2 linked regions of the Lactiplantibacillus plantarum genome follow. The protein of the gene in region 2 interacts with the protein of the main gene of each other region in a pairwise test. Links are inferred from orthologs where the notes say so. Each region holds a gene or a part of one and is shown on either strand. Other genes may lie near its edges. The genes, in order: eno and rpe.

Region 1 (16,852 bases), 1.1 Mb from region 2 along the record:
TATTTCCACAAGGAGGAAATTCTAGTATGTCTGTAAAAATTGGTATTAATGGTTTCGGACGTATCGGTCGTTTAGCATTCCGTCGTATCTTAGAACTTGGTGAAAAGTCAAGTGATATCGAAGTTGTTGCTATTAACGATTTAACTTCACCTGCATTGTTGGCTCATCTTTTGAAGTATGACTCAACTCATGGTACTTTGAACGCTGACGTTTCAGCAACCGACGATTCAATCGTTGTTAACGGTAAGAACTACCGTGTTTATGCTGAACCACAAGCACAAAATATTCCTTGGGTTAAGAACGACGGTGTTGACTTCGTTCTCGAATGTACTGGTTTCTACACTTCAAAGGCTAAGTCACAAGCTCACTTGGACGCTGGTGCAAAGCGTGTCTTGATTTCTGCTCCTGCTGGCTCAGACTTGAAGACCATCGTTTACAACGTTAACGATGACATCTTGACTGCAGATGACCGTATCGTTTCTGCTGGTTCATGTACTACTAACTGCCTTGCACCATTAGCATTCTTTGAAAACAAAGAATTCGGTATCAAGGTTGGTACTATGACTACTATCCATGCTTACACTTCAACTCAAATGTTACTTGACGGCCCTGTACGTGGTGGTAACTTCCGTGCTGCCCGTGCTGCCGGTGTAAACACTATTCCTCATTCAACTGGTGCTGCTAAGGCTCTTGGCTTAGTTATCCCAGAATTGAACGGTAAATTACAAGGCCATGCACAACGTGTTGGTGTTGTTGATGGTTCATTAACTGAATTAGTTGCTATCTTAGACAAGAAAGTTACTGCTGACGAAGTTAACGCCGCAATCAAGAAGCATACTGAAGGTAACGAATCATTTGGTTACAACGATGACGAAATCGTTTCATCTGATGTTATCGGTACTACTTTCGGTTCAATCTTCGATCCTACTCAAACAGAAGTTACTTCTGATGGTGACAACCAATTAGTTAAGACTGTTGCTTGGTACGATAACGAATACGGCTTCACTTGCCAAATGGTACGTACTTTATTGAAGTTCGCCACTCTCTAATATTTGATTAGATAGTTAAGAACTTTAAAACCGCATATGGTTTTGACGGCGGGGGGAGGCAAAACTCCTCTTGCCGTTTTTTTAATTTCAGCAGTCACGAATTCTAGGAGGATTTTAACATTGGCTAAATTAATCGTTTCAGATTTAGATGTTAAAGATAAAAAAGTTTTAATTCGTGTCGACTTTAATGTTCCAATTAAAGACGGCAAAATTGGTGACGACAACCGGATCGTCGCTGCCTTACCAACGATCAAATACGTGATTGAACATGATGGCAAAGCCATCTTATTCTCACATTTAGGTCGGATTAAGAGCGAAGACGACAAGAAGGGCTTAAGCTTACGTCCTGTTGCAGAACGTCTTTCAAACTTATTAAACAAGCCTGTTACCTTCGTACCTGTTACTGAAGGCGAACAACTTGAAACTGCCATCAACAACATGAACGACGGTGACGTCTTAGTTGTTGAAAACACTCGTTTTGAAGACGTTGTTAACGGCGAACAAGTTAAACGCGAATCTGGTAACGATCCTGAATTAGGCAAGTACTGGGCTTCACTTGGTGATGTCTACGTCAACGATGCTTTCGGGACTGCTCACCGGAGCCATGCTTCTAACGTTGGGATTGCTTCAAACATGGATCAAGTTGCCGCTGGTTTCTTAATGGAAAAGGAAATCAAGTTCTTAGGTGACGCGGTTGACAATCCTAAGCACCCATTCGTTGCTATCTTAGGTGGTGCCAAGGTTTCTGATAAGATCGGTGTTATCGATCACTTAATCAGCAAAGCTGACAAGATCATCATCGGTGGTGGGATGACTTATACGTTCTATGCTGCTAAAGGCATGGGCATTGGTAACTCACTTGTTGAAAAAGACAAGATTGAATTGGCTAAGTCAATCATCGAAAAAGCTGGCGACAAGTTAGTCTTACCTAGCGACTCAATCGTTGCTGAAAAGTTTGATAACGATGTTCCTAGCAAGGTTGTTGAAGGTTCAATTCCTGATGGCTACATGGCCTTAGATATTGGTCCTAAGTCAATCGAAGAATTCGAAGATGTTTTACGCGACGCTAAGACCGTTGTTTGGAACGGACCAATGGGTGTCTTCGAAATGAGCAACTACGCCAAGGGTACGCTTGAAATTGGTAAGTTCTTAGGAACCTTATCAGACGCAACGACCATCGTTGGTGGTGGGGACTCAACTGCCGCTGTTAAGCAACTTGGCGTTGGCGACAAGTTAACCCACATTTCTACTGGTGGCGGTGCTTCACTTGAATACCTTGAAGGTAAGGAATTACCTGGTATTGCTGCTATTTCTGAAAAATAATCTGTTCTCCGAAAGGAAGGTTTATCGTGCGTACACCTATTATTGCCGGTAACTGGAAAATGAACAAAACAGCTAGCGAAGCTTTAGCTTTCGTTAATGCTGTTAAGGATCAATTACCAGATCCATCAAAAGTTGAATCAGTCGTTGCTGCCCCAGCCCTTTTCTTACAGGAAATGGTTGAAGCTGCCAAGGGTTCTGATTTAAAGATTGCTGCTGAAAATGCTTATTTTGAAGATGCTGGGGCATTTACTGGTGAAACTTCACCAGCTGCCTTAGCTGACTTAGGCGTTGATTACGTTGTTATTGGTCATTCAGAACGTCGCGGTTATTTCCACGAAACTGACGAAGACATTAACAAAAAGGCACACGCTATCTTCAAGAACGGCATGAAGCCAATCATTTGCTGTGGCGAATCATTAGAACAACGTGAAGCCGGCGAAGCAGAATCATGGGTTTCAGGCCAAATCAAGGCTGCTTTGAAAGACTTATCAGCTGACCAAGTAAGTTCATTGGTTATTGCCTACGAACCAATCTGGGCCATCGGTACTGGTAAGACTGCTACGAGTGACCAAGCTGAAGAAATTTGTGCGGTTGTTCGTAAGACTGTTGCTGACCTTTACTCACAAGAAGTTGCTGATAAAGTTCGGATTCAATACGGTGGTAGTGTTAAACCAGCCAACGTTAACGAATTAATGGGCAAAGATGATATCGACGGTGGTTTAGTCGGTGGTGCTTCATTACAACCTGATTCATTCTTGGAACTTGTTAATTATCAAAATAACTAATAATAGTTATTGCAAGTTGATTGACAAACTTCTACAATAAGTGTGAAACAAATAACAAGCCAATTTTAAGGAGAGAAATTAATGTCTATTATTACAGATATTTATGCTCGCGAAGTCTTAGACTCACGTGGTAACCCAACTGTTGAAGTTGAACTTTATACTGAAAGTGGCGCATTTGGCCGCGGTATCGTTCCTTCAGGTGCCTCAACTGGTGAACATGAAGCCGTTGAATTACGTGACGGTGACAAGAGCCGTTTCATGGGCAAGGGTGTTACTAAAGCCGTTGACAATGTTAACAAGTTAATTGCTAAGGAAATTGTTGGTTACGATGTAACTGACCAACGTGCCATTGACCAAGCTATGATCAAGTTAGATGGTACTCCTAACAAAGCTAAGTTAGGCGCTAACGCTATCTTAGGTGTTTCCATTGCCGCTGCACGTGCTGCTGCTGACGAACTTGAAATGCCTTTATACAACTACCTTGGCGGATTCAACGCTCACGTTTTACCAACACCAATGATGAACGTTATCAATGGTGGGGCCCACGCCAACAACGACGTTGACTTCCAAGAATTCATGATCATGCCTGTTGGCGCTTCTTCAGTTAAAGAAGCTATCCGGATGGGTTCAGAAACTTTCCACAACTTGAAAGCGATCTTGAACGAACGCGGTTACTCAACTGCCGTTGGTGACGAAGGTGGTTTTGCGCCTGACTTGAAGAACAACGAAGAACCATTCGAAATCTTAGTTGAAGCTATCGAACGTGCCGGTTACAAGCCTGGTAAGGATATTGCCATTGCCTTTGACTGTGCCGCTTCAGAATTCTACAACGAAGAAACTGGCAAGTACGACTTAAAGGGTGAAGGCGAAAATGGTCAATCATTTACTGCCGAAGAATTCGTTGACTTACTTGACAGCATTGTTGACAAGTACCCAATCGTTTCTATCGAAGATCCTTTGGATGAAAACAACTGGGAAGACTGGCAAATGGCAACTACCAAGCTTGGTAAGAAAGTTCAAATCGTTGGTGACGACTTATTCGTTACGAACACGGACTACCTTGCAAAGGGTATCAAGATGGGCGTTGCTAACTCAATCTTAATCAAGGTTAACCAAATTGGTACTTTAACTGAAACTGTTGAAGCTATCGAAATGGCTAAAGAAGCTGGCTACACTGCCATCGTTTCTCACCGTTCTGGTGAAACTGAAGACACGACCATTGCTGACTTAGTTGTCGCAATGAACGCTGGCCAAATCAAGACTGGTTCAATGAGCCGTACTGAACGGATTGCTAAATACAATCAATTAATGCGGATCGAAGACCAACTTGAAAGCACTTCAGAATACAAAGGTATCCACGGTTTCTACAACTTAGACGAAGCTGCACGGAACACCATTACTAGCAAGTAATTTGAAGTTCTAATGAAAACGTCGTTCCGATGGGACGGCGTTTTTATTATACATAATTTAAGGAACATCTGTTTGAGTTTAGGGTCTAGGGACGGACGAGTCGTGGTAGAATAGAAACATGCGTATTTTGAGTAAGGAGCGAGCAGAATGGATGACTTTCAGCAACAAATTAATGAGTGGTCTGATTGGCAAGGACTGCAACTGAATGCCGGTGCTTTTGAACCGGTGATTCAAAAAATTTATGCCAGTGAAAATGAGCCTTATAAAACGCCAGAACCCGTTGCGGATAAGTTGGCCGCCCGCTTTACGGTCGGACCCACCCAAATCGCGATTTTTCCACCCAGTGAGGTTATCCCCCAAACTCGGGCCTATTATCAGGCGGAACGTTTTGGACTGACCCGGATGGCTCGATTGAGCTTGGGTGCTCCGCGTCTATTGCATGCGGGCTTCATTTTTGATAAGTACCAGTTCTACTACGTGATTTATCAGCCACTACAAGGTCTGACGCTAACTGAATTTTGCGCAACGGCTAAGCCCCTTGCTAAGTCAACACTGGGGCGCCAGATTGGGACGATGTTGACGCGACTTAATACTGAAGTTCCTGCATTTGGGCCAACCGCTGCCCAATCAACCGAGTGGGATACACTGGGCCCCGACTTTGTTGCCGAGCGTACGGCCTGGCTACAAGTACACACCGTAACGCCTAATCAATTTGTTCATGGCAATCTAGTGGGTGGGAATTTAATTGTGACTAGTGGTGAATTAGGTTTACAGCGATTCAGTGCCGCCCATCAAGCTGCAAAACAAACGGAATTAGTCCCGCTAATTTTGCAAGCATTTAATGATGATACTGACTTATTGGCTGGATTTAAGGAAACTTATCAAACTGACGACTTAGAAAAGGATCTGTTATTAGGTTTGTTATTACGCGTAGATGGACCACAGCAGATTCAGGCATTACATCCTGGAGCGCCCGTGACGTTAGCGGCCGTCCAGCAAGTGATTGCACAACGATTATCATGATTAAGAGGGGGAACTCATGGTGGCACAGCGGCCGCACATTGCAAAACAACATTTTGACTTTACACGGTTCAGCTCGATTGGCCGGGCATTAATTGTCGGTGTGATTGCTGGGATCGTGGTTAGTATTTTTCGTTTCAGCATCGAGCAGGGACTGAGGTTCGTTCAATGGGTGTACGCACAAATTCATACAAATTGGCTACTGCTCTTTCCATGGATAGGCTTGTCTGTGGCTGTGGCGTTCTTTGTGGGTTGGTTAGTTAAGAATGAACCGAATATTAAAGGGTCTGGCATTCCACAAGTTGAGGGTCAATTAGCTGGCGAGCTTGATTATAGTTGGTGGTCAGTGCTCTGGCGCAAGTTTGTCGGTGGTATTCTGGGCATTGGTTCTGGACTGTTTCTCGGCCGCGAAGGCCCCTCGATTCAATTGGGAGCTACGATTGGTCAGGGTGTCGCGTCGAAACTCAAACAGACGGGATCAGATCGACGCTCCTTGATTGCCGGTGGTGCAGCAGCTGGCCTTTCAGCGGCCTTCAACGCACCGATTGCCAGTACGTTATTTGTTCTGGAAGAGGTTTATCATAATTTTTCACCAATCATTTGGACCACCGCATTAGTTAGTGCGATGGCCAGTAATTTTATTTCGCTCAATTTTTTTGGCCTTGTACCAGTATTACACATTCCGTACGGCCATAACCTTCCGTTGAGTCAATATGGCAATCTGATTGGGCTCGGGATTTTTCTCGGTATTTTCGGTTATCTATATCAAAACGTGACGCTGACGATGCCAAATTGGTATGCCAAGTTGCGGTTGCCCAGTTGGTTGGATGGCTTGGTGCCATTTTTACTGGTGATTCCGATTGGATTAATTTGGCCGCAGCTATTAGGAGGCGGCAATGCTGTTATTTTGAATTTGGCCGCAGTAACGCCAGCGTTACTCGCCTTGTTAGGAATTTTCGTGTTACGGTTTACCTTTTCTACCATTTCATATGGATCTGGTTTGCCGGGGGGCATCTTCTTGCCAATCTTGTCACTGGGCGCCATCTTAGGTGCAATCTATGCCCAGTTCATGGTTGCCGTTGGTTGGATGCCGACGAACTTGATTCCGAACTTTATTATTTTTGCAATGGCTGGATACTTTGCCGGCATTGGTAAAGCACCGTTTACCGCAATTTTATTGATTACTGAAATGGTCGGGACACTACACCACTTGATGCCATTAGCAGTCGTTTCGATGACGGCCTACTTAGTCGTGGATCTCTTAGGCGGCGCTCCGATTTATGAGGCTTTGCTAGAGAAGTTAATTCAGCCGCGGTTACCGGAACATAGCGGTATCCAGGATCGGTTAGAATTGCCGATCTTTGAAGGCTCTAAGTTAGAGGGCCATCAAGTTCGTGATTTTAAATGGCCAGCAGAGTCATTATTGATTGCTATTCGCCGCGGGGAGCGTCAAGTGATCCCGCATGGCGACACCTTGATGCGGGCTGGTGATACCTTAATTATCTTGACTGACCGGGATAACCGTGCGTGGGTGCGCCATCAAATCGCACATTTAACGGTCGCGACGCCCTGAGCACTAAACAAAGCAACGAATTGTTCAGGATACTGGAAAAATAAGGCAAAATATGTTAAATTGTTATAGACATAGCGGAGGCTTTAGGAGGCACATTTCTTGTATAATTTATTGTTAACGTTAATACTGGTTGTTTCCGTTTTGATTATCATTGCGGTGATGATGCAACCATCCAAAACTAATGATGCCATGTCTTCATTAACCGGTGGTGCTGATGACTTGTTTGCCAAGCAGAAGCCCCGCGGTTTTGAAGCGTTCATGCAGAAGGTAACCGTGGTATTAGGAATCGCATTCTTTATCCTGGCGTTAGCTCTAGCATGGTACTCATCGAAGTAATTGACCGTCCTCCTGTGATTTCAGGAGGCTTTTTTTTAAGGTGGTGTAATGATGCTGAAACAACCGGAACCGTTTTTCTTTGAACATGGCCAACATGCCGTCATTTTATTGCACGCCTATGCGGGAAGTGCCAATGATGTGCGGATGTTAGCACGAGCATTAGAACGGGAAGATTATACAGTTTATGGCCCCCAATTCAGTGGACACGCGACTGATGATCCACGAGATATTCTCGCACAGACGCCGGCGCAATGGTGGCAAGATACGCAACAAGCAATATCATTTATGCGGCAAAAAGGCTATACTAAAATTAGTATCTTTGGCTTATCATTAGGTGGTATTTTTGCGACGGCGGCCTTGGAGCGTGATCCTCAGTTGCTAGGTGGTGGCACGTTTAGTTCACCACTATTTGCTGGTAATCGTAGTGACGTTGCTGAAATGTTTATCACGCTGAGTCACCATCAACTGGCGCACAGTCAATTTTCAATTGCCGAGCGTGAACAGATCTTAATGACGTTGCCGGAACTGGTTCAGCGGCAATTGCAGGCAGTCAATACCTTTACTACGACAGAGGTTACGAGTCACCTCAGCGCTGTGACCCAACCTTTCTTCATTGGTCAGGGTGGGCAAGATGAATTAATTGATGCGACGGTGGCGCGACAATTACGTGATCAATTACCACAAGTACCAGTTGATTTTCATTGGTATGCTGATGCTGGACACGTGATTACCGTCAACAGTGCGCATCACCAATTGGAACAAGATGTTTTAACATATTTAAAAACTATTTATAAATGAGGTAAATAATGTCAGAAGCAAACTTACAAGAACAAATCCTGACTTTTTTGCAAGCTCATCCCGATCGCACGTATAGTGTTGAACAACTAACGGATGAATTGCATTTTACAGGCGCAACGGCGTTTACTTTTCTAGTAAAGGAACTTGCGAATATGGAACGTAAAAAATTAGTTAGTACCGATGATCATGATCATTTCAAGCTGGTCCAGGAAACGAAGACTGTTGAAGGTTCATTTCATGGTAATGACAAGGGCTTTGGTTTCGTTCGTTACGATCCCGATTTGCCTGATATTTACATTAATCCGGACAACACGCAGTTTGCCATTACCGGTGACGATGTTGCGGTTGAAATCATTCGACCAGCCCGTCCCGGTTCCGACCGCGGCCCTGAAGGTAAAATTGTCAGCATCGTTAAACGGAACTATACCCAGATTGTCGGTGCGTATACACCAAGTACGGATGAAGACGGGATTATTGGTTCTGTGGAAATTAAGGATAAGAAATTATCCAAATATCAGTTATTAATCACTGATCAGGGCTTACACCCCACTGAGGGGGAAGTCATCATTGCTGAAGTGGCTGCTTATCCTGACGCTCAGCATCCAACGCGGATGATTGGGATTGCCAAGCAGGTCATTGGGAGTGTTGATGATCCTGGGATGGACGTCTTACAAGTGGTCTACCAACACGACGTCCCATCAGTGTTTCCAGAAGAAGTGACGGATGAAGCCAACCGGATTCCGGATTACGTGACTGATGAAGAAAAAGTTGGTCGGGTCGACATTACGGACCAGCCATTAGTAACGATTGATGGCGCCGAATCTAAAGACTTGGATGACGCGGTTGTTGCTTGGCGCTTGCCAAATGGGAACTTCCATCTAGGCGTTCACATTGCGGATGTTAGCCATTATGTCACCGAGAACTCTGAGTTAGACCGGGAAGCATTCAAACGTGGGACGTCAGTTTACTTAACTGACCGTGTGATTCCAATGTTGCCACGGCGGCTATCAAACGGGATTTGTTCCTTAAATCCTGATGTTGAACGATTAGCCATGAGTTGTGAGATGGAGATTGATCAAACGGGGGAAATCGTTAACCATAAGATTTTCCAAAGTGTGATTCGGTCACACGCCCGGATGACTTATGACGCTGTTAATCAGATTCTCGAAGCCCATGACCCCAAGACTCGTGAAAAGTACGCGGACTTGGTCGACATGTTTGATACGATGGGCGACTTACACCGTATCTTGTACAAGCATCGGCGGCATCGTGGTGCGATCGATTTTGATGATAACGAAGCTAAAATTATCGTTGACGAAGCCGGTCATCCAATTGACATTCAATTACGGGTACGTGGCTTAGCTGAACGAATGATCGAAAGTTTCATGTTGGCAGCCAACGAAACGGTTGCAAAAAACTATAGTCAACTTAAGGTACCGTTTATCTACCGGGTACATGAAACGCCTGATAGTGACCGGATGCTTAGTTTCTTTGAATTCGTCACTAACTTTGGTGTCAGTGTCAAGGGGAGTTCTAAGGATGTTAAGCCGAAGATGCTTCAAGACGTTTTGAAGAAGGTTGCTGGTAAGCCCGAAGAAGCCATGGTCTCAGTCATGATGCTGCGGAGCATGAAGCAGGCCCGATACGCTGACCAGTCGCTTGGTCACTTTGGGTTGGCGGCACCGTATTATACTCACTTTACGTCACCAATTCGGCGGTATCCAGATATGATGGTTCATCGTTTGATTCGCCATTATGCTGAAAACGGCACTGGTGAAGAAGCCCGGGCACGTTATCGGGATAACCTACCAAATATTGCGGAAACGACTTCTGATCATGAACGGCGGGGGATTGATACTGAACGCGACGTTGATTCGATGAAGAAGGCTGAATATATGGCTGATCACGTTGGTGAGACGTTTGAAGCCGTTGTTGATTCCGTTATGAAATTCGGTCTGTTTGTTGAACTAGAAAATACCGTTGAAGGCTTAGTTCATATCAGTACGATGGACGACGACTACTACGAATACGTTGAAAAACAATTAGCGTTGGTTGGCCGTAAGACGAAACGGACATTTAGAATCGGCCAGCCCGTCAAAGTTCAACTAATGCGGGTCGATAAGGATCAACGAGAAGTCGACTTTAAGTTATTGAATCCTGAAGAAGCGCCAAAGACTGATTTATTGCCAAAGCGGGAACATCATGATAACTATCGTGGTAATAACCGGCGTGGTGGCAATAACGGTAACTACCGGCGAAATGGGAACAATAATAACCGGAATAACGACCATCGTGGTGGCAACAACAATAACCATCGTAATGGCAATAGCAATGGTCGCCGGAACAATAATAATCATAATAGCAACAATAATAATCATAGTACTAACAACAATCGGCGGTCATCAACTGATCGTCGGCGTTAATTTTTAAGTAAGGGGATGTGCGGCAATGGCCAAACAACACGGTAAGCACCCAGATACCGCCCTCGCTCAAAATCGGAAAGCACGCCATGACTACGCTGTTGAGGAAACCTATGAAGCTGGCATTGCGCTGACGGGGACGGAAATCAAATCCGTTCGCGATCGGCGGGTCAACTTAAAGGATGGTTTCGTTCAAGTTCGCAACGGTGAAGCCTGGATGCAAAACGTTCACATTAGTCCGTTTAAAGAGGGTAACCGTTATAACGTTGACCCGTTGCGGTCCCGGAAACTTTTGTTGCACAAGAAAGAAATCAGTAAGCTAGGTGCAGCAACGATGACTAAGGGTGTGACGATTATTCCACTTAAGATGTATCTCAAGCATGGATTTGCGAAAGTCTTAATTGGAGTCGCTCACGGGAAACGGGAATACGACAAACGGCAAGATATCAAGAAACGCGAACAACAGCGTCAAATCGACCGGGTTATGAAACATTACTAGGCATCGATTACGTTAGCGTTGCATCGCTGCACCATACAACGAGTATGGCAGCGTCATAAAAAGGTCTTCCAAGAATTAATTCGATTCTTGGAAGACCTTTTTTAGTATGTGTTGTTGGTGGTTCTGTGCCGTGGACGGACGACGGCAAGCATATATTTTATATGTACTGATGTAGTGCTCACTGTTATAAATGTTCTAGATACTAGCAAAATAGTTATCAGGCTATAAATATTTTGCGAAAGGTCGGGTACAAGCACTTGCGACTTAGTCGGTAATTATGTTAGCATATAATTGTATTGATAGTTAAACGCGTTATTTATTAATTGATTCAATAAATATAATTGATGCTAAACTTTGGAGAATGTTATTATTCTGATATTAATCAGATTTAGTATAACTCAAATTGATAATAAGTTAATTTTGATATGATTTATTGCATGGATTCTTGGGGGGACATGTATGAATAGATTTATAACGAGCAAGCAGCATTATAAAATGTATAAAAAGGGACGTTTCTGGGTATTTGCTGGTATTACCGTGGCTACCTTTACTCTGAATCCACTGATAAGTCGAGCAGATACGGAAACGACGACCGCAGCCACCGCAGCTACGACCACTGCTGGGGCATCCTCATCATCCAACTCACAGGTTTTAAGGACTACTACGACTAGTACAACAGGGGCAACGACTCAGTCTAGTGCGACGGCGATTAATGCGGCAACAACAAATACTAGTGCTCAAAAAAAACAGGCGGTTAGTGGCACCACTACTGACTCAAAGACTGAACAACCGGTTACGGCAGTAGGAGAAAATGAAAACGCAACCAGTAATCTCAGTACCTCTGATTCGGCATCAGCAAGCAGTCAGGCTAAAACTGGTTCTGGCGACAGTTTGGACCAAACGTCAAACAGCTCAGTAAGTGTCGCATCGAGTTCACAGAAAGTCACAACACAAAATTCTGATTATCAAAATGATCAAGGAACGGGCTCTGAGAGTGGCATTCAATCTAATGTGACGGACACGGTGGTGGCTGATGAATCACTACAAACTAATCGTTCAAGTGTCGCATCGCCAAGTACTAGCACAATGGCCAGTATTAGTGACTCAGACTCGAAAGATTCTAATGAAACTGAAAAAGTTGTGGATTCAGAAACTAGTCCGATAGCTGTAACTGCCACAACTAATACAATTACGACGACTAACGATAAAGTCCAGTTAAATCGGGCACTATTAGCGCGAGCCGCCACACCCGCAACTGTTGTCTCAACTGGGACTCTGGGAACAAGTGCCTGGCAGTACACAGATGATGGTGTGTTGACGATTCATGCTGGTGATTGGACCGGAGTGGGTGATGTCAGCGACGTACCGGGGGATTTTGGCAGTGAGTTAACGAAAGTAGTGATTGATGGTCCAATTAATGCGGGGACTGATACTAGTTATATGTTCCGGTATAATCCAAATTTGGCCAGTATTGATGGCCTTGAAAATCTGGATACTTCGAAAGTCACTGACTTTTCAATGATGTTTATGGGAACTAAGATTGCTGACTTTTCAGGATTAGCGCATTGGAATGTCAGTTCTGGTACGTCCTTTGACTCTATGTTCGCCAGTGACTCGCGAGTTCAATCTTATGATTTAAGTCAGTGGCAGTTGAATACGGTTCAACCAGTGAGCTTAAAAAGAATGTTTTCATTTAACACGGCCTTGATCAGTATTGTTCTAAGTACTTGGAATGTGCGGATGGTCACGGATATAGATGGGTTATTCAATGGAGATAAGAGTTTAACAACGGCGGATTTACATGGCTGGAACTTGTTGAATGTTACAGCGTTGTCATCGATGTTTTTAAATGATACCAATCTCACTGATCTTGATATAACGGGCTGGCAGACGGGCAGTACGTTAACTAGTACTAAGTTTATGTTTGAGGGAACCCCTGGATTAAAGGCAATCAACATTGCGAGTTTGGACATGTCTAACTTTGCAGCAGTCACTGAAGCTGATATGAATAAGGAACCTGCAGATCATGATATGTTTTTGAATCAAGATAGTAGCGGGAATCCGTTGCCCATGAACCTAAACGCATTAACGGTTGGGTCAAAAACATATTTAGTCGGTAGTTCATTGCCAGACATTCCAACTGGAACTGGCTATACCGGTAAATGGGTCAATCAAGCTGATGCCACCCAGACGTATACGTCGAGTGAGTTAATGGCTTTGTATAATGGCGTCGATAATCCAGCCGATACAATCACTTGGGTCTGGGAAACTAGCCCATCCTATGCTGATTTCACGTCCAAGAATGTAACCGGATTAATTGCCGGGCCGAAGACGACGTGGCGAGTTGCCGATAGTGTTGCAACATTAAAAGATGTGAATGGGACTGATATTTATGCGACCGCTGACACAGTCGTCAAAGTGATTAGCGTGAACGGCGATACTGCTGTAACGACGGTCGACACTCAAACTACCGGTACCTATCAAGTTGACTTGCAGTATACGGATGCGTATGGCAAAGTATGGCAGCAAACTAGTACGGTTGCGGTAGCGGTAAATCAAGGCAAACTAGTTGGTAAACCGTTGACGATCAAAATGGGTGCTAAGCCAACGTATACGATTAATGATTTAATCGACACGGATAACTCCCGCAATGCGGCCGGCGATAAGCTAAGTGCCGACGAACTCGCGACGGCTACGGTTACAGGCTTGGATACGAGTAAAGCTGGCACACAAACGGTTACACTGGCGTATACGGATGATGCTACTGGCATGGTTCACACGACAACCACTACGGTGACGATGGTCGCAACTAAGGCCGACTTAACAATGCGTAATAGTACCATCATTAAAGGACCCAAAAACTCGAGTTGGGACTACCGCCAGTATGTTACGAGTGTCACTGATTTTGATGGGAATCCGGTTAGTTTAGACGGACTTAACATTGTGGTTGATCAGCAACCTGATTTAACGCAGATTGGGTCGCAAACTGTCACACTCACGTATACGGATACGTTGGGCAATGTCATCAGCGTCCCAACTCAAGTAACAGTCGTTGCTTCTCGGGCACAAGTTACAACCAAGGCGCCGTTAACGATTTGGCCCAGTGAGGTTGCTCAATTAAAAGTCGCCGATTTGGTGACAATCACGGCTGCCAACGGGAACCCCGTCGATACTAGCACCGACCTAACAGATGTCACAATGAGTTCAATTGACACGAGCAAGGGTGGCGCGCAGACCGTTACTATTACTTATACGGATGAAGCTGGCAATCTAGTGACAGCTTATGCCAAAGTAACGGTTGACCAATCAGATTTGAAGACCAAGCTAACGAATCCAATTGCGGGGCCTAAAGCTAAATGGGACTATCTAGCTGGTTTGGAATGGGTCAAGGATGCAAATGGAAAGTTGCTTGATAATCTCGCAACCGCTGATATTAAAGTCGTTACTGAACCTGATTTAAGTGTTGCGATGGTCGGCCATGACCAAACGGTGACACTCAGTTATACGGATGAGTTGGGCAAAGAACACTTAGTCACTGCGGTTGTCAACACGGTGGCTTCGAAGGCGAAGATTACGGCTGTCAGCGACCAGATCATCATACCTGATGAAGCCAAAAAGCTGACGGCAACCGACCTGGTCAGTGAGTTAATTGATGCGGCGGGAAATAAAGCCACGAATTTTGACGATGTGACGATGAGTGGTTTTGATGCTAAAGCTATCGGGCCACAAACTGTGACACTGATGTATACGGATGCGTATGGTAACCAAACGACTGATTCGACGACAGTCACCGTGGATTTCGCCACAATCACTGGTCAAGCGACACACCCAATTGCCGGTCCAACCGCGACTTGGGATTACCGTGACAGCGTCACTCAAGTTATCGATGCCAACGGAAAGATAATTGATGTCGGCGATGCTGACATTACAGCCATGACGCCGGATTTAACTCCGGCAAAGGTGGGCAAGCCTCAGACGGTTACGTTGACCTATACTGACAGTCTGGGTAAAGTTCACACAACCGACGTGATTGTAACGACGACGCTTTCAGAGGCGAAGATCACGGCTGTTGCTGACCAGATTATCATACCTGATGAAGCCAAAAAGCTGACGGCAACTGACCTGGTCAGCGAGTTAATTGATGCGGCGGGAAACAAAATCACGAATTTTGATGGTGTGACGATGAGTGGTTTTGATGCTAAAGCTATCGGGCCACAAACCGTGACACTGACGTATTCGGATGCGTATGGTAACCAAACAACTGATTCGACGACTGTAACCGTGGATTCCGCAACGCTAACGCTTCAGAATCACACTCAAGTGGCAGGACCTAAGGCGACTTGGAATTATGCTGATAACATCAAAGCCATCACTGATTCTAAGGGGCAGTCGCTAACATTAAGCGATGCCAAGATTACGGTCGTGCAACGTCCAGATTTAAGTGTGGCTGGAACTTATAAAATTGTACTTGAATATACTGATGATTTAGGGCAAGCGCACACAGAGACTGCCGATGTTGAAGTGACGGCTTCAAAAGCGGCCATTACTGCCGTTTCTAAGCAGGTGATTTTGGCAGAAAAAGCGACCATGGTAACTGCGTCGTCACTAGTGTCGACACTGTACGATGCGGATGGCGTTCAAATTTATAATTTTGATGATGTGACGATGAGTGGCTTTAATGCTAAAGCTATCGGACCACAAACAGTAACGTTAGCGTATACGGACGCGTATGGCAATCAAACGACTGTTTCGACGACTGTAACCGTGGATTTCGCAACGCTAACGCTTCAAAATCACACTCAAGTGGCGGGATCTAAGGCGACTTGGAACTATGCTGATAACATCAAAGCCGTCACTGATTCTAAGGGACAATCGCTAACATTAAGCAATGCTAAGATTACGGTCGTTCAACATCCAGATTTAAGTGTGGCTGGTACGTATCCAATCGTGATTGAATATACCGATGATTTAGGACAAGTACACACAAAGACTGCCAATGTCGAAGCCACGGCTTCAAAAGCGTCCATTACTGCCGTTTCCAAGCAAGTAATTTTAGCGGAAAACGCGAACATGGTAACTGCGTCGTCGCTAGTGTCGGCACTGTACGATGTGGATGGCTTTCAAATTCATAATTTTGATGATGTGACGATGAGCGGTTTTGATGCTCAAGCTATCGGGCCACAAACCGTGACGTTAACGTATACAGACGCGTATGGCAATCAGATGACTGATTCGACGACTGTGATCGTGGATTTAGCCACAATCACTGGTCAAGCGACGCATCCAATTGCCGGTCCAGCGGCGACTTGGGATTATCGTGACAGTGTCACTCAAGTTATCGATGCCAACGGAAAGACAATTGATGTCGATACTGCTGACATTACAGCCACAACGCCTAATTTAACTCTGGCAAAGGCTGGCAAGCCACAGACGGTCATGTTGACCTATACTGACAGTCTGGGTAAGGTCCACACGACCGACGTGATTGTAACGACGACGCTTTCAAAGGCGAAGATTACGGCTGTTGCTGACCAGGTTATTTGGCCTGATCAAGCTAAACAACTGACGGCAACGGACTTAGTTGATCGTTTATACGATGCTGAAGGCCATCTGATTACAAATTACGACAATGTCGAAAT
Region 2 (16,739 bases):
TCGATCCGCTCTGCATTCGTTTTTACTTGGGCTTGTTGGGCTGTTAGCGTGGCCTGCTGCTGATTAACTTGATTTTCTAAATCACGTTGCTCACGATTGTGCACGTCTACGGTCGTCTGCACCCGTTTCAAGTTAGCCTGAGCCTGTGCTAGCCGTTCTGCTAACGCTGTGCTCTGACTGCCAGACTGTTGATGTTGCTTAACGAGGTTCTTCGCTTCGTTATTCAGTTCAGCCTGAACTTGTTTTTCATCAATATAAGCATTGCGTAATTTTTCCAGCTCATCAGCCAACTGCTGACGGCCGGCCGCACTCGTTGCCGTCGTTAACTCGGCAACTTGCGCTTTGACTGCCTTAACTTGGGCTTGCTGCTCAGATAATGTTTGTTCTAATTGGGTTTGTTGCTCGGTTTGCGTCGCAATCTGTTGCTCAGTTGCGGTCAAACTGGCCGTCAGCCGTTCCTGCTCAGACTGTTGGTTTTGCCGCCGTTCAGCGTCAACCCCTTGTTGTCCTTGCGTGTTTTCGATGGTCTTAATCAGCTCAAGATTTTGTGCTACCAGCTCATCTTTTTGCTTTAATTGAGCTGTCTGCTGGGTTTTTAAATTAGCTAGCTTGGTTGCACCAGCATCAACTTGTTGCTGATACTTAGCCACTAACGCCTTGGCACTAGCTAACTTTTCATTGACACCTTGTAGTTGATCACGAGCAATCGTCAACTTCTTAACGAGCCGCGAACGGTCCAAATAATCAAATTTTTGTTTTTGATCTTGATAATCCCGGGCAAGACTCGCCTGTTCTTCCAACGGCCCCTTTTGCTGATTCAATTCAGCAATGATATCGTTCACGCGGTCTAAATAATCCGTCGTTTCCGCTAATTTATTCTCCGTCGTGAACTTATCCTTTTTGTACTTTAAGACCCCAGCGACATCTTCGATAATGCTGCGGCGCTCTTCTGGTTTCGCATTAAAGACCGCCTCAACACGACCTTGAGAAATCACTGAAAATGAGTCTTTTCCCAGACCAGTATCAATCATCAAATTCGTAATATCTTTCAACCGGCAACTCTGATTATTAATTAAATAATCGCTGTCACCGTTACGAAAGAGTTTCCGCGTAATACTAACTTCTGCGTAATCCAAAGGTAAAAAGTGGTCACTGTTATCAAACGTGATCGTGACTTTAGCCATATTCAACGGTTTTCGATTAGCCGAGCCGGCAAAAATGACGTCGGTCATCTTAGTGCCGCGTAAACTTTTGACGGCCTGTTCTCCGAGGACCCAGCGAATAGCTTCAATAATGTTACTCTTACCACTACCGTTTGGGCCGACAATCCCCGTCATTCCGGCTTGAAAATCAATTTTGGTTTTATCAGCAAATGATTTAAATCCGCTGATTTCTAATGATTTAAGTTGCATTCGACACAAACTTCCTGTAATTATTAATGGTTACTTTTGCTGTAATTGTGAATAAGCTTGCCGAGCAGCGCTCTGTTCGGCTTCCTTCTTGGAATGCCCCCAGCCCTCACCGATTTTTTGACCATCGGCAAGTACGGCAATCTCATAAGACCGCTCATTGGCTGGACCATCTTGTTCAATTAATTGATAGTCGATTGCGACATCGCCATCCCGTTGCAAGTATTCTTGCAAGGTCGTCTTATAATCAAAAACGCCATCAAAACGACCCTCATCCAGCTTAGGAAAAATTACTTGATGAACGAACTTCAAAACAGGTTCCCGTCCTTGATCCAGGTACAGTGCCCCGACAAATGATTCAAAAATATCACATAAAAGTGAATCTCGTTCCCAAGCATGCGCTTTTTGTTCGCCCTTGCCTAACCGGATGTACTGAGGAAAGTCACATTCACGGGCAAAGCTTGCAAAACTTTCTTCACAAACCATGGCGGCCCGTAAACGAGTCAACTTACCTTGGGGCATGTCTTTATAACGTTTGTATAAATATTCGGACACCACTAACTCCAAGACGGCATCCCCCAAAAATTCGACCCGTTCGTAATACTTCAACTGTTGGTCCTGATGTTCATTGACATACGAGGCTTGTGTAAACGCCTCCGCCAATAAATCGGGATCGTTAAACACAATGCCAAACCGTTCCTTCAACATTGCAGCTAATTCTGTAATCATTTGAAACTTCCTTTCGTTATCATTCTATCGACTAACCCCATTGGATCAGCCAGTTATCACAATCTGTTACTGGTGGTGCCTAACTTAGCATGAATCATTATTTAAGGTGGTCATTCATCTGCCGTTCGAGTGCTTCCGACATGTATTCAGTGCTACTCTTACACGCAATGTTCAGTTTCACCCAGCCGTGGCAATCGACCGTGGATGATCAGAAGCCAACAATATAGAAACACAAGTTAAAAGTCCGCTTAAGTAAGGATTCATCTGATAATCAGTCAGTCAACAGGTCACACATTGCATATCATAACATTATACTATGATTTAGTGGTCAATAACAATGATATCGGTACTTTCGTAGTCAGACAAGCAAAAACAGGTAACCATGTTGGCTACCTGTTTTTGCTTGGTCAATTAACTTATTTTGCTTGGTGCGCTGCCACGTAATCGACGACTTCGCCGACCGTTGACAATTTTTCGGCATCTTCGTCTGAGATTTCGCTACCAAAGGTGTCTTCTAATTCCAGTACAAACTCAACAAAATCGATGGAATCAGCATCCAAATCGGTTTGCAAGTTCATTTCGTTGGTAATCGTTGCTTTATCAACTTCGAACCGATCAGCAATGATATCCGCAATTTTATCGAAAATTTCTTCTTTCGTCATGTAAAGATCCCTCACTAACTTGAATTCACTAAAGTATTCTAATCGTTTTCAGCAGGAATGTCTACACTTGCTTGCTGATTAGCTTGTTGATTAGCAAAATATTCCGCAACTCCTGGGACGATATCCGTACTGACCATCTGGCGAATTTGGCGGATAGTATTCACGATTGTTGGCGCTTTGCTGGAACCGTGCGTCTTAACGACCGGCGCCTTCAATCCTAGTAAGACCGCGCCACCGTACTGAGAATAGTCCATTTGAGACCGGATTTCATTAAACCCATTCTTAAGCAATAGGCCGCCTAACTTGCCACTGATACCGGTGTCATAGACGGCATCTTTCACTAAACCGAGCATGGAACGCGCCGTACCTTCAATGCTCTTCAAAACGGCGTTACCCGTAAAACCATCCGTTACGACGACATCAGCAACCCCGTTCAATAAGTCCCGGGATTCAACATTACCGACAAAATTGATACCGTCAGTCTGTGACAAGAGTTCAAACGCTGCCTTATGGACCTTATTTCCCTTGTCATCTTCCGTCCCGTTATTGAGTAAGGCAACCCGTGGATGCTTAGCTTGCATCATCCGTTCTGCATAGTACGTCCCTAACACACCGTATTGTTGCAAGTTCAGTGGCTTACTATCAGCATTAGCACCAATATCCATCATCACAAAGTTCGATTGGTTAGCATTGCGTACCACTGGCAATACCGTCACTAATCCCGGTCGGTCGATGCCTTTGATCCGGCCCACGATAAATAACCCGGCCGCCAGAACGGCCCCCGAATTACCGGCAGAAAAGAAGGCGTCCGCCTGGCCATCCTTCACGGCCTGAGCCGCCATTACGATTGATGAATGCTTCTTACGGCGAACGGCACGTACGGGTTCATCCTCCATCGTAATAACTTCATCAGCATTGATGATTTGAATCCGATCACGGTTCTTCAGTTGCGCGTTAATCACATCGCGTTGACCATATAATAAAAAGACCGTATCCTCAAATAAATCACGAGCCTGTTCGACCCCCTCGATCACAGCGTTAGGGGCGTAATCGCCACCCATGGCATCAATCGCAATTTTAATCATTGTGTCACCATTCCTCTCATCACAGTACTGTATTTAGGTTATTAATCGAGCGTCCCCACCGCAGCCAACTTCTGGCTCAAATAGGCGGCTAGTGCCCGATTATCCGGTTGACTTTGCCAATCCGGTTGCTGTACGATTGCGTGGGCATCTTGCTGGGCAACTTGTAGCACGGTCAAATCCGCAATCGGATCACCCACTTTAAATTCCGGCATTCCCGATTGCTTGACACCCAGCACATCACCGGCTCCTCGTAATTCTAAGTCTTTTTGTGCCAAAACAAAACCATTTGTTGTCTGCGTCATGATCTGCATCCGCTCAATCCCTTGCTGGTTCTTGGGATCAGCCACCAAAATACAGTATGAAGCCTTGGTCCCACGACCGACGCGTCCGCGTAATTGATGTAGTTGCGCCAAGCCAAAACGGTCAGCATCATAAATCATCATGATTGTGGCATTCTTGACGTCAACACCCACTTCAATCACGGTCGTGGAAACAAGTAACTGAATGTCTCCCGCCTTAAAAGCCGCCATGACCGCGTCTTTTTCCTCAGGTTTCATTCGACCGTGCAACAGTCCAACTTTAACACTCGCCCCAAAATACTCTTGTAAATTAGCTGACAGAGCCTCGGCGTTTTTAACATCCAGCGTCTCGGATTCCTCAATCAATGGTGTCACCACATAGGCTTGCGATCCATTGTCAATCTGTTGATGAACAAAGCTTAACGCCGAATTAGCTTGGTTGCTCCGTACCCAAGTGGTTTGAATCGGTTGCCGACCAGCCGGTAATTCATCAATTTCAGAAACGTCCATTTCACCATACGCCGTAATCGCCAATGTCCTTGGAATTGGTGTTGCCGTCATGGCTAGTGCATCAGGTTGCCCGCCTTTTTGACGAAAGGCGGCCCGTTGGTTAACCCCAAAGCGATGTTGCTCATCGGTAATAACTAATCCCAAATTAGCATAAGTCACCCCGTCCTGGATCAGGGCGTGCGTGCCAATCAATAAGTTGATCTCACCAGCAGCCAGCGCTGCTAACAATGTCTTGCGGGCAGCTGGCTTGGTCGCACCCGTTAACAGTGCGACGTTGACATCCGTGTCGGCAAAGACCTGGGCCAAGTTATTTGCGTGTTGTTCAGCCAAAATTTCGGTTGGCGTCATCAACGCGGCCTGATAACCAGCGGTAATCGCCGCATACATGACAATGGCAGCCACAATCGTTTTCCCGGACCCCACGTCACCTTGAAGCAACCGATTCATATGCTTCGGTGACTTCAAATCCAAACAAATTTCATTGACGACACGTTTTTGGGCGTGGGTCAATTCAAATGGCAGTGTTTTAATAAACGCCTTTAGTCGGTCATTGTCATAAGCGATCGCAATACCGTTCGTCGTCGCGTCCGTTTGCTTCAGAACTTGCATTTGCATTTGAAACAACAAGAACTCCTCGTAGGTCGCTGAGCGTCGAGCGGCCGTTGAATCGGCTTGACTAGCTGGGAAGTGCATATCATGAATCATTTGGCGCCGCGGTAACAGTCGGTATTTAGCACGTAAGTTAGCAGGCACAATGTCCGTAATGACTGGGGCATATAACTCATATGCTTGTTTGATCATCTTCTGAATCGTCCCCTGCTTGACCGTCTTGCTGGCCGGATAAATCGAACCAAACGCTGAATCCGCATTATTGGGATTGATGATCTTCATTCCCGTCAAGCTACTGCGCGTGGCGTCCCACTTGCCATAAACGGCTAAATCTTGGCCAGTCTCAATCTGTTTCATCAAGTATGGTTGATTAAAAAAAGTCACCATATAGACGTCATGGTCGATTAACAAGCGAAAATTCAGGCGATTCTTCTTACGGCCAAACCGTGCTAGCACAGGTTCAGAAGCCACAGTACCCTTTAGTGTCACCTTTTCTTGATCGGCGATTTCATTGACGTCTTTGACCTGTAGATCTTCATAGCGAAAGGGATAATAGGTCAATAGATCTGCAATCGTATTAATCCCAAGCTCCGCTAAACCTTTTTGGCGGGCTGGGCCGACACCACTTAAAGTTGCAACCGCGTCACTCAACTGTTGTCCCATGCCTGACCACCGCCCTTTCTAAAATAATTGCCTTTACCAATATTAATTATACCAAAAAAACGTTTCAATCCCGCGGGAAGTATCCGTCCGTACAAAAACAGGCCCCAGCATCACTGCTAAGCCCTATTTTTAACGGTTAGTCCTATTCAACTGACACAAGGAATGGGTAAACTGGTTGGTCACCTTCATGAATTTCAATTTCTAATTCATCATCCAACTCTTGCACCTTAGCTGCCAAATGATCAGCGTCAGTTTTAGTTGCATCCTTGCCGTAAATAATCGTTACGAGTTCGCTATCTTCGTCGAGCATGGCTTTGACCATATCCAAAGCAGCGGTATCGCGATCTGGATTCGTAATTACGATTTTGCCATCAACTAAGCCCATGTAATCATCTTTCTTGATTTCAAGGCCATCAATCGTCGTGTCGCGAACAGCATGTGTGACTTGACCACTAACAACCGTACTCAAGGTTTCTTCCATCGCGGCCTGATTATCGTCTAAATCAGCTTCAGCATTGAATGCCAACATTGCAGTCATGCCTTGCGAAATCGTCTGACTGTGGATAATTTTAACTGGGACATCGGCAACTTCCGCAGCTTGTTCAGCTGCCAAAAAGATGTTTTTGTTGTTTGGCAATACTAATGCTTGTTGGGCACCACTGTCATTAACAGCTTTGACGATATCCGCGGTACTTGGATTCATCGTTTGACCACCAGCAATGATGTCGGTGACACCCAAGCCCTTAAATAGCTTGCCGATCCCATCACCCGATGACACAGAGATGATCGCATAACCATGCATGTCAACTTGTGGTTGTGAAGGTAAGGCGGGCTCAGCAGCGGCTTGCGCTTCGTCTTCCTTATCATGTTCCATGATGGTTTCTTGTTGTAGACGCATATTATCAACTTTAACTTTGATCAACGCCCCAAAACGTTGGCCCCACGTCATGACATCGCCAGGATGTTCCGTATGAACGTGCACCTTAACGATTTCATCATCGTTGATGACAAGTAATGAATCGCCCAATTTTGCTAAGTACTCATAGAAAGTGTCATAGTCGAACTTGTGATCAACTAACTTACCATCGCCGATTCGCACCATAATTTCGGTACAGTAGCCATACTTGATATCATTCGGGTCTAATTGCCCCTGCACACTTTGATGGTGGGCAGCATCAATCATCGAATCCATTTCAGCATCGTCCGGAACATAGTCCTGTGATTCGTCGACCTTGCCGCTTAATGAGTCACTAAAGGCTTCCAGCACGAAGGTCAGCCCCTGACCACCGGAATCAACAACCCCAACTTGTTTTAAAACGGGTAACAAGTCCGGCGTGGACTTCAATGCAGCTTCAGCAGCCGTAACGACGGCATCCATAACTTCACAAATATCATCGGTCGTTTTAACAGCTTCCTTACCGGCACCAGCAGCTTTGCGGATGACAGTGAGGATAGTTCCTTCAGTCGGCTTCATAACGGCCTTGTAGGCGGTCTGAGCACCGGCTGCGAGGGCGGCTGCTAAATCGTTAGCGGTTAAGCTCTCCTTATCCGCTACGGCTTTAGAAAAGCCCCGAAAAATTTGTGATAGAATCACACCAGAATTACCACGGGCCCCCATCAAGAGTCCCTTGGCTAAGGCTGACGCTAGGTCGCCTACTTTTGTACTGGTTTCTTCACGTTCATATTTGGCACCGCTGGCCATCGATAAGCTCATATTAGTCCCGGTATCACCATCTGGTACCGGAAAGACGTTCAAAGAATTAATAAATTCAGCACGTTGGTTCAGCTTTTGTGAAGCAGCCTGCACCATTTTGCCAAATTCAAGATTAGTAATCGTGGTGATTTTCAATTTCAAAATTCCTCCTTGGCTTCCACCAACATCAATTTAGTCGTTCATTACCCGGACACCTTGGACAATGACGTTGACCGAATTGGCCGTAACGCCAAGCATGTTTTGTAAGTTATATTTGACCTTGGCTTGGACATTGCGTGAGACTTCTGAAATTTTGGTCCCATAACTGACGATAATGTTGACATCAATAGCCACCCCATTATCCTCTTGGCGAACAACCACACCGCGCGCATAGTTTTCGCGGCGTAAAATTTCATTAACATTATCACGAATCTGGTTCCGACTCGCCATACCGACAACCCCGTAGTTATCCGTTGCGGCGCCACCGACGACCGTCGCGATAACATCATTATCAATATCAATGGTTCCAAATTGCGTTTTGATTTTGACAGCCATGAAAATAGCCTCCTTGTTTTAACGCGTTCATTTACGATAGTTTATCATAGCACAACCACTCTTGAAAGAAAAATTAAGCGACTGCTTAACAGAAGCCCGGAAACTGGGAATTTAGCAGTAAAGTAAAATTACTTGATAGAAATGTATTGCAACCTTTATTAATCTATGATAAATTATTCTAGTGAATGATAAAGACGACCTTTTATCAATGAATTACCGAAGGAGGCAGATCAACATGGCAAAAGACTACGTTACAGGCAAACGGACGCACTTTGGTAACACGCGTTCTCACGCTTTAAACCACAGCCGCCGCAGCTGGAAAGCTAACTTGCAAAAAGTTCGCATTTTAGTTGATGGTAAACCAAAGAAGGTTTGGGTTTCAGCTCGGACTTTGAAATCAGGTAAAGTTACGCGCGTTTAGCGCAGCAAATCGCCAGCACATTTTTTTGTGGCTGGCGTTTTTTGTTGTCTAAAATTACTAATTTCTCGTCAACTTTTTATAAAGTTTATAATTCAGCCTTGACCAGCCCATTATGATGACCTGAATCATTGAGGGTGCTTGCCGTACCATCGTCGGAAACAACCAGCTGGGTCTGACCAAAAAGTTCTGCTTCAACATAAGCTTTCCGGTTAGGTCTACTAACGACCACCGACCTAAACATCAGCACGTTTCACCAACAAGCTCCCCGATGATACGTCGTTACTGCATATTAAAAGACCGGTTGATGAGTTTATGACTCACCGACCGGTCTTATTTTAGCTGAAACCTTTGGGTACCCTACGCATCCGCCATGCTGTCATCACGACTTTGAATAACAGCTAGAACCCCCGCATCAAAGCTAAAGTGACCAGTATTGCCACTGAATTCGTTACTGGCCCATGAAATCGGGTACGCATTATAAGCAGCGTCCAACTGATACTTCTCATCGGGTAACGTGAGATGCATCGGCATCAGCGGTACAAACGCCAAATAGCGTTTATCCGCTTCCTTCGTAATCTGGTAGTCCCCTGGTAGAAAGAACCGAACCGAATTTTGCTTATCAATCAGTTTGATCTGCGGAGCCCACTGACGAAATACCGGATCAAGTACTAACCACATATTGGCCAGTAAATGGTCTAACCGACCACCCGTGGCACCATATAGATGCACTTCATCCGGTTGCAACTGCTCGAAAATGGATTTAATCGCCAATTGTGTATCCGTATGGTCTTGGTCGGGTTTGACAACGACAGCGCCCACCAACGCATCTTTGACAGTCTGGAGTTCAGCCGCATCAATTGAATCAAAATCACCTACGACCATCACGGGCTGGATACCACGTTTCACCAAACGCAACGCGCCACGGTCAGCGCCGACCCATGGTCCTGGAATCGTCGTTAAATCTGCTGGATAATTAGCGGTCGGTCCGCCAACCAGTAAGTTTACGATGGTTGCCATTAATTGGTCGCCACCTTCAAATCTTGAATACGTTGCGCTGGGTCCGCACTGTCATAGACATACGAACCAGCAACAGCGACCGTAGCACCAGCGTCATAGCACGCCTTGACGGTCTGGTCGTTGATTCCACCATCAACTTCAATCTCAAATTGATAACCGTGTTGTTGCTTCAATTCGTTCAACGCCGCAATTTTAGCAACCATTTGGTCCAGAAAATGTTGACCACCAAAACCAGGATTGACGGTCATAATCAAAACTTGATCCACTAGTGGCAATAATTCACTAATCATGCTGAGTGGTGTTCCGGGGTTCACGACCACTTCGGCTTTCACACCAGCATCTTTGATTAATTGTAAGGCGTGATAAATGTGACGGGTACTTTCAACGTGCACACCAATCAAATCTGCACCGGCCTTTGCAAACTGCCCAACAAACCGCTCTGGGTCCATAATCATTAAATGACAATCTAACATTAATGACGTTACTGGCCGTAAATCCGCCACAGTACTCATTCCGAATGACAAGTTGGGGACAAACTGACCATCCATCACGTCAATATGCAACGCATCGGCACCGGCATTTTCAGCCATCTGAACGTCACGTTGAAGGTTCGCAAAATCTGCACTTAAAATTGAAGGGGCAACTTTAATCATTAGTCTCACTCACTTTTTCTTATTATAGATTACTCTTTTATTTTTAATGGTTTCATAGAATTGTAAATAATTATCATAGCGACTTGCTAACAGCTCCCCAGCTGCCAATGCCTGTTTAACCGCACATTGCGGTTCGTTAATATGCACACAGCCTCGGTATTTGCAATCAGCGCTAAGTCGCACAAACTCTGGAAAATAATGGGGCAACTCGTTAGCGGCAATATCGAAAACTTCATAGGATGAGAAACCCGGCGTATCAGCGACCAACCCATCCGCAATCGGGATCAAGCTGACTTTACGGGTCGTATGTTTCCCACGATTCAGCGCCTGCGAGATTTCACCAGTCGCTAACGCCAGCCCTGGTTGTAAATGATTTAGCAGTGTTGACTTACCAGCACCAGTTTGGCCCATGACAACCGCCACATGACCAGCCAGAGCCGTTTTAACTGCGGCTAAGGCGGCCGGTGAAAATGCGGTTCGTTCGCAGATGACCTGGTAACCAATCTGCCGATAAGCGTCCGCTAATGTTAATCGTTGTTGGTACACCTCATCGGTTAGTAAATCAGTCTTCGCAAAGTAGAGTAATGGTTCAATACCTGCCACTGCCAAAGCTACCAGTTGTCGATCCAATAAATTCGTTGAAAATTCTTGTTCCGTTGTAGCGGTTACCACGATACCTAAATCAACATTAGCCACTGGCGGCCGTACCAACTGGGTCTGTCGATCAAGAATATTTAACACGTAGCCCTCTTGTGGGGTCGCCGCATCAAACTCCACATTGTCGCCGACAAGTGGCGTAATCCGCCGCTTCCGGAAATTCCCGCGTGCACGGGTCCGATACATTTGGCCATCAGCATAAACGTCATAAAAGCCGCTTAGCGATTGCCGAATTTGTCCAATTTTCAAATTAGCACCACCTTTTATATTATTTGGTACGGTCCACTTTTCTCTATTGTACCAAAAAAGTCATGCATTGCGCATGACTTATCTTTATTTTGTTGCATTTTTGCTTGTAATATTCTTCTTTTCCATGATCGTAACCCCGTTACGCACGATTCGGTAATGCCCCTTCGTATTACCGGTCAGCTGAAACGGTAAACTAATCTTAGTCGACCGCATGATTGCAATATCGCGATAAACGGTCTCAATCATATGGGTATCATCATACAAATAAATCTTAACATCGTTGGCCTGGGCAGTGGTGGCCGATAACGCTTTGTATGGCACCGTTAGTTTAACATAAAAATTCTGTGGTGTCGTCACGTTATTATCACTGCCCCTTGACATGGTCACCGTAATAGTCGACCCAGTCCGGACATTGCCACCGCCATCTGGATCTTGATCATAGGAATAACCTGCCTTCTGTTCCGAAGAGTAGCCCTGCTTAAAGTTAACATTAAGATCATTTGCCTCAGCATAGTCCAGAATATCGCTCTTGCTCTCACCAGTTAAATCTTTTAGCTCGACGTAGCGGCTACCAGCGCTGACCGTAAACGTCACCGTCGTATCTGTCGGCATCACGCGACTACCAGCGACAACATCCTGACTGATGATTTGTCCTGCTGCAACCGACGACGTACTGTAAGTTTCCTTAACTTTGAATCCCGCCGATTTAAGCGTCTGTCGAACATCATGGTAATTATCATTGACATAATTACCAAAGCTCATAACCTTGGCACCGTTACTGATAACCAAATTAATGCGAGCACGTTCTTGGACCCGCGTCTTAACACTGGGCGTTGATTTGATCACCTGATTTTTGGCTACCTGATTACTTTTAGCATGTTGAACAGTCCCGACCGTGAGATGGTGTTTTTTGAGGACCTTAGTTGCGGCACGCTGACTTAAGCCCGTTACTTTCGGCACCGTCGTCATCTGTGGCCGACTTAATTCCAAACCGACGATCACGGCCACGACTAATAACAAAATAATACCGCCCCAAAAGAGGAGCCGACGCCGCAACGGATGTCGTTTGGACCAAGAACGTGTTGGTAACGGTTCTTCATCAGCATCTGTCTGACTCTCAGTCGTTTCAGCCGGGCGCTGGAGTGTTGGTTGCTTGCTTTTATGCGCCACGACCTGGGTCTTACCGTCTTGATTGGCCGCAATTGCTGCTTGAATATCCGCACTGGGCATGATCTTAGTCTCATCATTACCGACATCTTGCGGTACAAAGCGCTTTTCGCCCGCACGGTTACTAGCAAGCACCGTCAATAAGTCAGCGGCCATGTCCTCGACCGTAGCATAACGTTCCCGTGGATCTTTCGTTGTCGCCTGCAAGACGACGTTTTCAAGTGCCTGCGGAATATCCGCATCAAACTCTCGCACGGATGGCATTGCATTTTGAAAATGCTTTAACGCAATGGAAACTGCCGTCTCACCCTTGAAAGGAACTGAGCCTGTTAACATCTCATATAAAATAATCCCTAACGAATAGATATCCGATTGTTTTGTCGCCATGCTACCGCGGGCCTGTTCCGGTGACAAATAATGGACCGAACCTAAAATCGTGTTAGTCTGCGTCATGGTATGTTCAGATAACGCGACCGCAATGCCGAAATCAGTGATTTTAGCATTGCCCTGCTCATCAATTAAAATATTTTGTGGTTTTAAATCCCGATGAATAATATTATGCGCGTGGGCCGTTGCCACGGCACTTAATATCTGCTCCATGATGTCGATTACTTGCTGTAACGGTAACGGAAAGTTCTCTTTAATATAATTTTTAAGATCCATCCCTTTGACGTATTCCATGACCAAGTATTGCATGCCATTTTCTTCGCCAATATCGTACAAACTGACAATGTGGGGGTGAACAAGTTCCGTCGTTGCCAGTGCCTCACGTTGGAATCGCTTGATGGTCTTAGGATCATCACGTAAGTCTAACCGGAGCAGTTTGACCGCAACATCACGATCTAATATTAAGTCATGTGCCAAGTAAACGTTGGCCATCCCACCTTCACCTAAGGACCGAACGATCCGATATCGTCCGCTAAGGGTATAGTTGGGTGTCATTTACTGGCCACCTCACCATCAAGCGCCATCAGCAGCGCCGTAATGTTATCCTTACCACCAGCTGCATTGGCTAATTTGATCAACGTCTCACACTTCTGGGTCGAAGTCTGCGTCGTTGCCAAAACCGTCGCAAGCTGTTGGTCAGTCACCATATTCGTCAGCCCATCTGAACATAATAACAATTGGTCCCCAGGTTGTATCTGGTAAAGGTTCGTATCGATATCCGCATCTGGTGAGATGCCTAGTGTCCGCGTAATAATATTTTTCTGCGGATGTTGTCGGGCCTGTTCGGCTGAAATCTCTCCTCGCTTGACCAACTCATTGACTAAAGAATGATCCTCCGTCAGTTGGTGGAGTTGCCCATCGCGAAAAAGATAGCCCCGACTATCACCAATGTTAGCCATCAAAAACTTTTGATCAAAAAGCAAAGCGGCGACCATTGTCGTACCCATGCCGTTTAGATCTGAAAATTCACGGGCCTTTTCAATAATATGCTGATTTTCATCTTGAACTTCACTTGCTAGCCACTTGACGGCATCATTGGGTTCCTTGAATGTTGTATTTTCAAACCGAAAACCCATGTGCGAGACTGCCATCTCGGAAGCGACATCGCCCCCCTGGTGGCCACCAATACCGTCCGCAACAATTGCAAAATTGATGCCCGCTTTATTTTGAAAAAAGCCGACATAGTCCTCATTTTCTTCACGTTGTTGGCCAATATCCGACCGGTATGCAAAATCCATTGTTTACCACTCCACCATTATTTTTTTCGCAAACAAGCAATGAAAAAGCCGTCGGATAAATAATCATCGGGATAAATCGACAAAGTCTTTTCCGTTCGATCAGTTTTCAAGTCTCGTTCAGTTGGCGTTGTTTGCAGCTCAAAATCTGGGTGATCCGCTAAGAATTTGGTAATCACATCCTGATTTTCCTGTTGCAAAATCGTGCACGTACTATACGTCATGATACCACCTTTTTTCAAGGTTGGGGCGACCGCTGTCAAAATTGCCAGCTGAATTCGTTGCAAGTTCAAACTATCCTGCAACTGTTTCTCATAGCGAATCTCAGGCTTCCGGCGCATCAATCCCAGTCCCGAACACGGAGCATCGACTAAAATTCGATCAAAACTTTCAGCATTAAACTGCGTCTCAACTTTACGGGCATCGAGTTCGGTGGCCTCAACGCGATCAGCAACGTGCATGCGCGCCGCATTTTGACCGATCAGTTTCACTTTATTGGCATGAATATCAAGGGCAACGACTGTGCCACCCTGCTCAGCATCTAAACTAGCCGCAATCTGGGTCGTCTTGCCCCCGGGGGCCGCACAAGCATCCAAGACTCGATCATTCGGCTGCGGATTGAGTGCTGGCACAACTAATTGTGCACTTTCATCTTGAACTGTGAACATGCCATACCGCATCGCTTCAGTATTAATGGCCTGACCATCCGTTGCAATCAGCCCTAACGGTGAGATTTCACTCGGCGTAATTGTCAAACCATCATTAATCAGCGCCGTTGTCACATCTTCAACCGTCGACAAGGCCGGGTTGACACGTAAGGCTTGCTTAGCTGGTTGGTTCAATGATGATAAGATTCGCTCCATCTTTTCAGCACCTAATTGACGCCGCAATTCTTGAATCAACCATATTGGCATGCTATAAGTCACACTCAACCGTTCATCAGGATCTTTAATCGCATCAAAACTCGGTAGTCCTGAGCGATCCATTTGATGTAAGACGCCGGTTACAAACCGCCGAATGCCAGGGTGACCTTTGACCTTAGCAATTTCAATCGTTTCGTTGAAAACGGCCCGTTGTGGAATCTTATCCAGATACTGCCATTGATACAATGCGCTCAATAAGAGCTCCCGTACCCAGGGGTCAATCTGGTGCGGATGTCGAACAAACGGGGTCAACCAGTATTCGAGAGTCAACCGATGTTGAATGACACCGTAAACCATATTTGTCAGCAGATTAATGTCACGCCGATCCATCTGATGATCATTGATTAACTGGTTTAATTGCAAATTTGAATATGCACCGTTCTTAATCTTCGCTAAGGCGGCGACCGCTAACCAGCGGGGGGTATTACCAACTGTACTCATTTATTAATAACCTGCTCTCCGGTAGCGAACTTATCTGCCGCCCCATTTAAATAGTCTGTAATTGTCATCTTCGGTTTACCAGCTGGCTGCAACTGATTGATTGCAATCGCTGTGTGGTCAGCAGCTGCAATCACAAGCTCATGTTTCGTCTTGCGAACCACTTGTCCAGGAGCTTGCGTGACCACTTCGTCAGCTAAGGGGGTCACATCCCAGAACTTCGTGCGCTTTCCATCCAAGACCGCATAGGCGATTGGTGCTGGCCGCATGCCCCGAACTTGATTATCAATTTCAACGGCCGTTTTTGTAAAGAAGTCTAAAACCTCTTGTTCTGGCCGAATGTTCGGTGCAAAGGTCACTTGGGATTCATCCTGTGGCACCGCCGTAATTTCGCCAGCAATCAACTTGGGCAACGTTTCCAGTAACAAGTCGCGACCAACTAAGCTCAACTTATCAAACATCGTCCCGGTGTCATCGTTTTTTTCAATTGGAATCGCACGCTGCGCCAGCATATCGCCCGCATCCATCTTTTTAACCATGTAAATGATAGTAATTCCAGTTTCAGACTCACCGTTGATAATTGAATATTGAACAGGCGCGCCACCACGATACTTAGGCAACAACGAGCCATGGACATTAACGGCACCAATTTTGGCAGCTTTCAACAATTTTGTTGGTAAAAACTGTCCAAAGGCGGCCGTCACAATTAAATCGGGCTGCAAGTCAATAATCTGTTGCATTTCAGGACTACCACTAATCTTTTCCGGTTGGAAGACGGGAATATCATGGGCAACCGCGACTTCTTTGACTGGCGAAGCTGTTAAGACGTGTTTGCGACCAACTTTTCGGTCTGGCTGGGTCACAACGCCTAGTACCTGGTATTGTTCTTTAATTAAACTTTCGAGAATCGGTGCCGCAAACGCGGGCGTTCCCATAAAAACGATTGATGTCATTGTCAAACTTCCTCCTAATCCCATTACATGAAATGTAAGGGTTCCACGTCAATTCCAATCTGTAGCCCTTGTCGTTGTTGCGCCTGCGTCTCATGCAGTAGCGTTGTCAGCGTCTGAGCTAAATTGGGTTCTTGTTTATATTTAATCACGATTTGATAATAATAACGGCGATTGACTCGTGCGATCGGCTTGGGCGTTGGGCCTAATAGAATCGTTGACGGTGCCAACCGCGGGCGTAACCATTGCAGTAACTGATACATGCGCTTGGCTGCTACCCCTTCATCTAAGTCACTCGCTGTAATTTGAACCGTAAAGTAGTACGGCGGATAACCACCCCGGTGCCGCATCTGCATCTCATACTTGAA

The links.
Region 1: the proteins of rpe (region 2) and eno interact in binary tests that used the Escherichia coli proteins (3 or more experiments, as listed by UniProt). The link is inferred for Lactiplantibacillus plantarum from one-to-one orthologs.

Annotation. Positions count from the first base shown.
Region 1 is NZ_CP039121.1:2,571,864-2,588,715, reverse strand. What follows is about bases 2,433-5,402. They hold eno (phosphopyruvate hydratase), read left to right. Parts: upstream 2,433-3,238; coding sequence 3,239-4,567; downstream 4,568-5,402. Other genes in these bases: E5260_RS12195 (phosphotransferase family protein), read left to right, coding at 4,715-5,402; tpiA (triose-phosphate isomerase), read left to right, coding at 2,433-3,157. In the rest of the region: gap (type I glyceraldehyde-3-phosphate dehydrogenase), read left to right, coding at 27-1,049; E5260_RS12210 (phosphoglycerate kinase), read left to right, coding at 1,170-2,372; more of tpiA, read left to right, coding at 2,399-2,432; more of E5260_RS12195, read left to right, coding at 5,403-5,590; E5260_RS12190 (ClC family H(+)/Cl(-) exchange transporter), read left to right, coding at 5,607-7,160; preprotein translocase subunit SecG, read left to right, coding at 7,260-7,496; E5260_RS12180 (alpha/beta hydrolase), read left to right, coding at 7,545-8,294; rnr (ribonuclease R), read left to right, coding at 8,303-10,717; SsrA-binding protein SmpB, read left to right, coding at 10,743-11,213; E5260_RS12165 (bacterial Ig-like domain-containing protein), read left to right, coding at 11,673-16,852. UniProt on the Escherichia coli protein: Catalyzes the reversible conversion of 2-phosphoglycerate (2-PG) into phosphoenolpyruvate (PEP). It is essential for the degradation of carbohydrates via glycolysis.
Region 2 is NZ_CP039121.1:1,510,938-1,527,676, reverse strand. Bases 8,479-11,335 are described here. They hold rpe (ribulose-phosphate 3-epimerase), read right to left. Parts: upstream 10,306-11,335; coding sequence 9,652-10,305; downstream 8,479-9,651. Other genes in these bases: pknB (Stk1 family PASTA domain-containing Ser/Thr kinase), read right to left, coding at 11,296-11,335; rsgA (ribosome small subunit-dependent GTPase A), read right to left, coding at 10,315-11,211; E5260_RS06990 (thiamine diphosphokinase), read right to left, coding at 8,993-9,652; E5260_RS06995 (hypothetical protein), read right to left, coding at 8,721-8,882; rpmB (50S ribosomal protein L28), read left to right, coding at 8,479-8,635. In the rest of the region: chromosome segregation protein SMC, read right to left, coding at 1-1,412; rnc (ribonuclease III), read right to left, coding at 1,443-2,138; acpP (acyl carrier protein), read right to left, coding at 2,555-2,800; phosphate acyltransferase PlsX, read right to left, coding at 2,839-3,885; ATP-dependent DNA helicase RecG, read right to left, coding at 3,927-5,966; E5260_RS07010 (DAK2 domain-containing protein), read right to left, coding at 6,109-7,815; E5260_RS07005 (Asp23/Gls24 family envelope stress response protein), read right to left, coding at 7,852-8,214; more of rpmB, read left to right, coding at 8,450-8,478; more of pknB, read right to left, coding at 11,336-13,320; E5260_RS06970 (Stp1/IreP family PP2C-type Ser/Thr phosphatase), read right to left, coding at 13,317-14,063; 16S rRNA (cytosine(967)-C(5))-methyltransferase RsmB, read right to left, coding at 14,081-15,424; fmt (methionyl-tRNA formyltransferase), read right to left, coding at 15,421-16,374; priA (primosomal protein N'), read right to left, coding at 16,398-16,739. UniProt on the Escherichia coli protein: Catalyzes the reversible epimerization of D-ribulose 5-phosphate to D-xylulose 5-phosphate.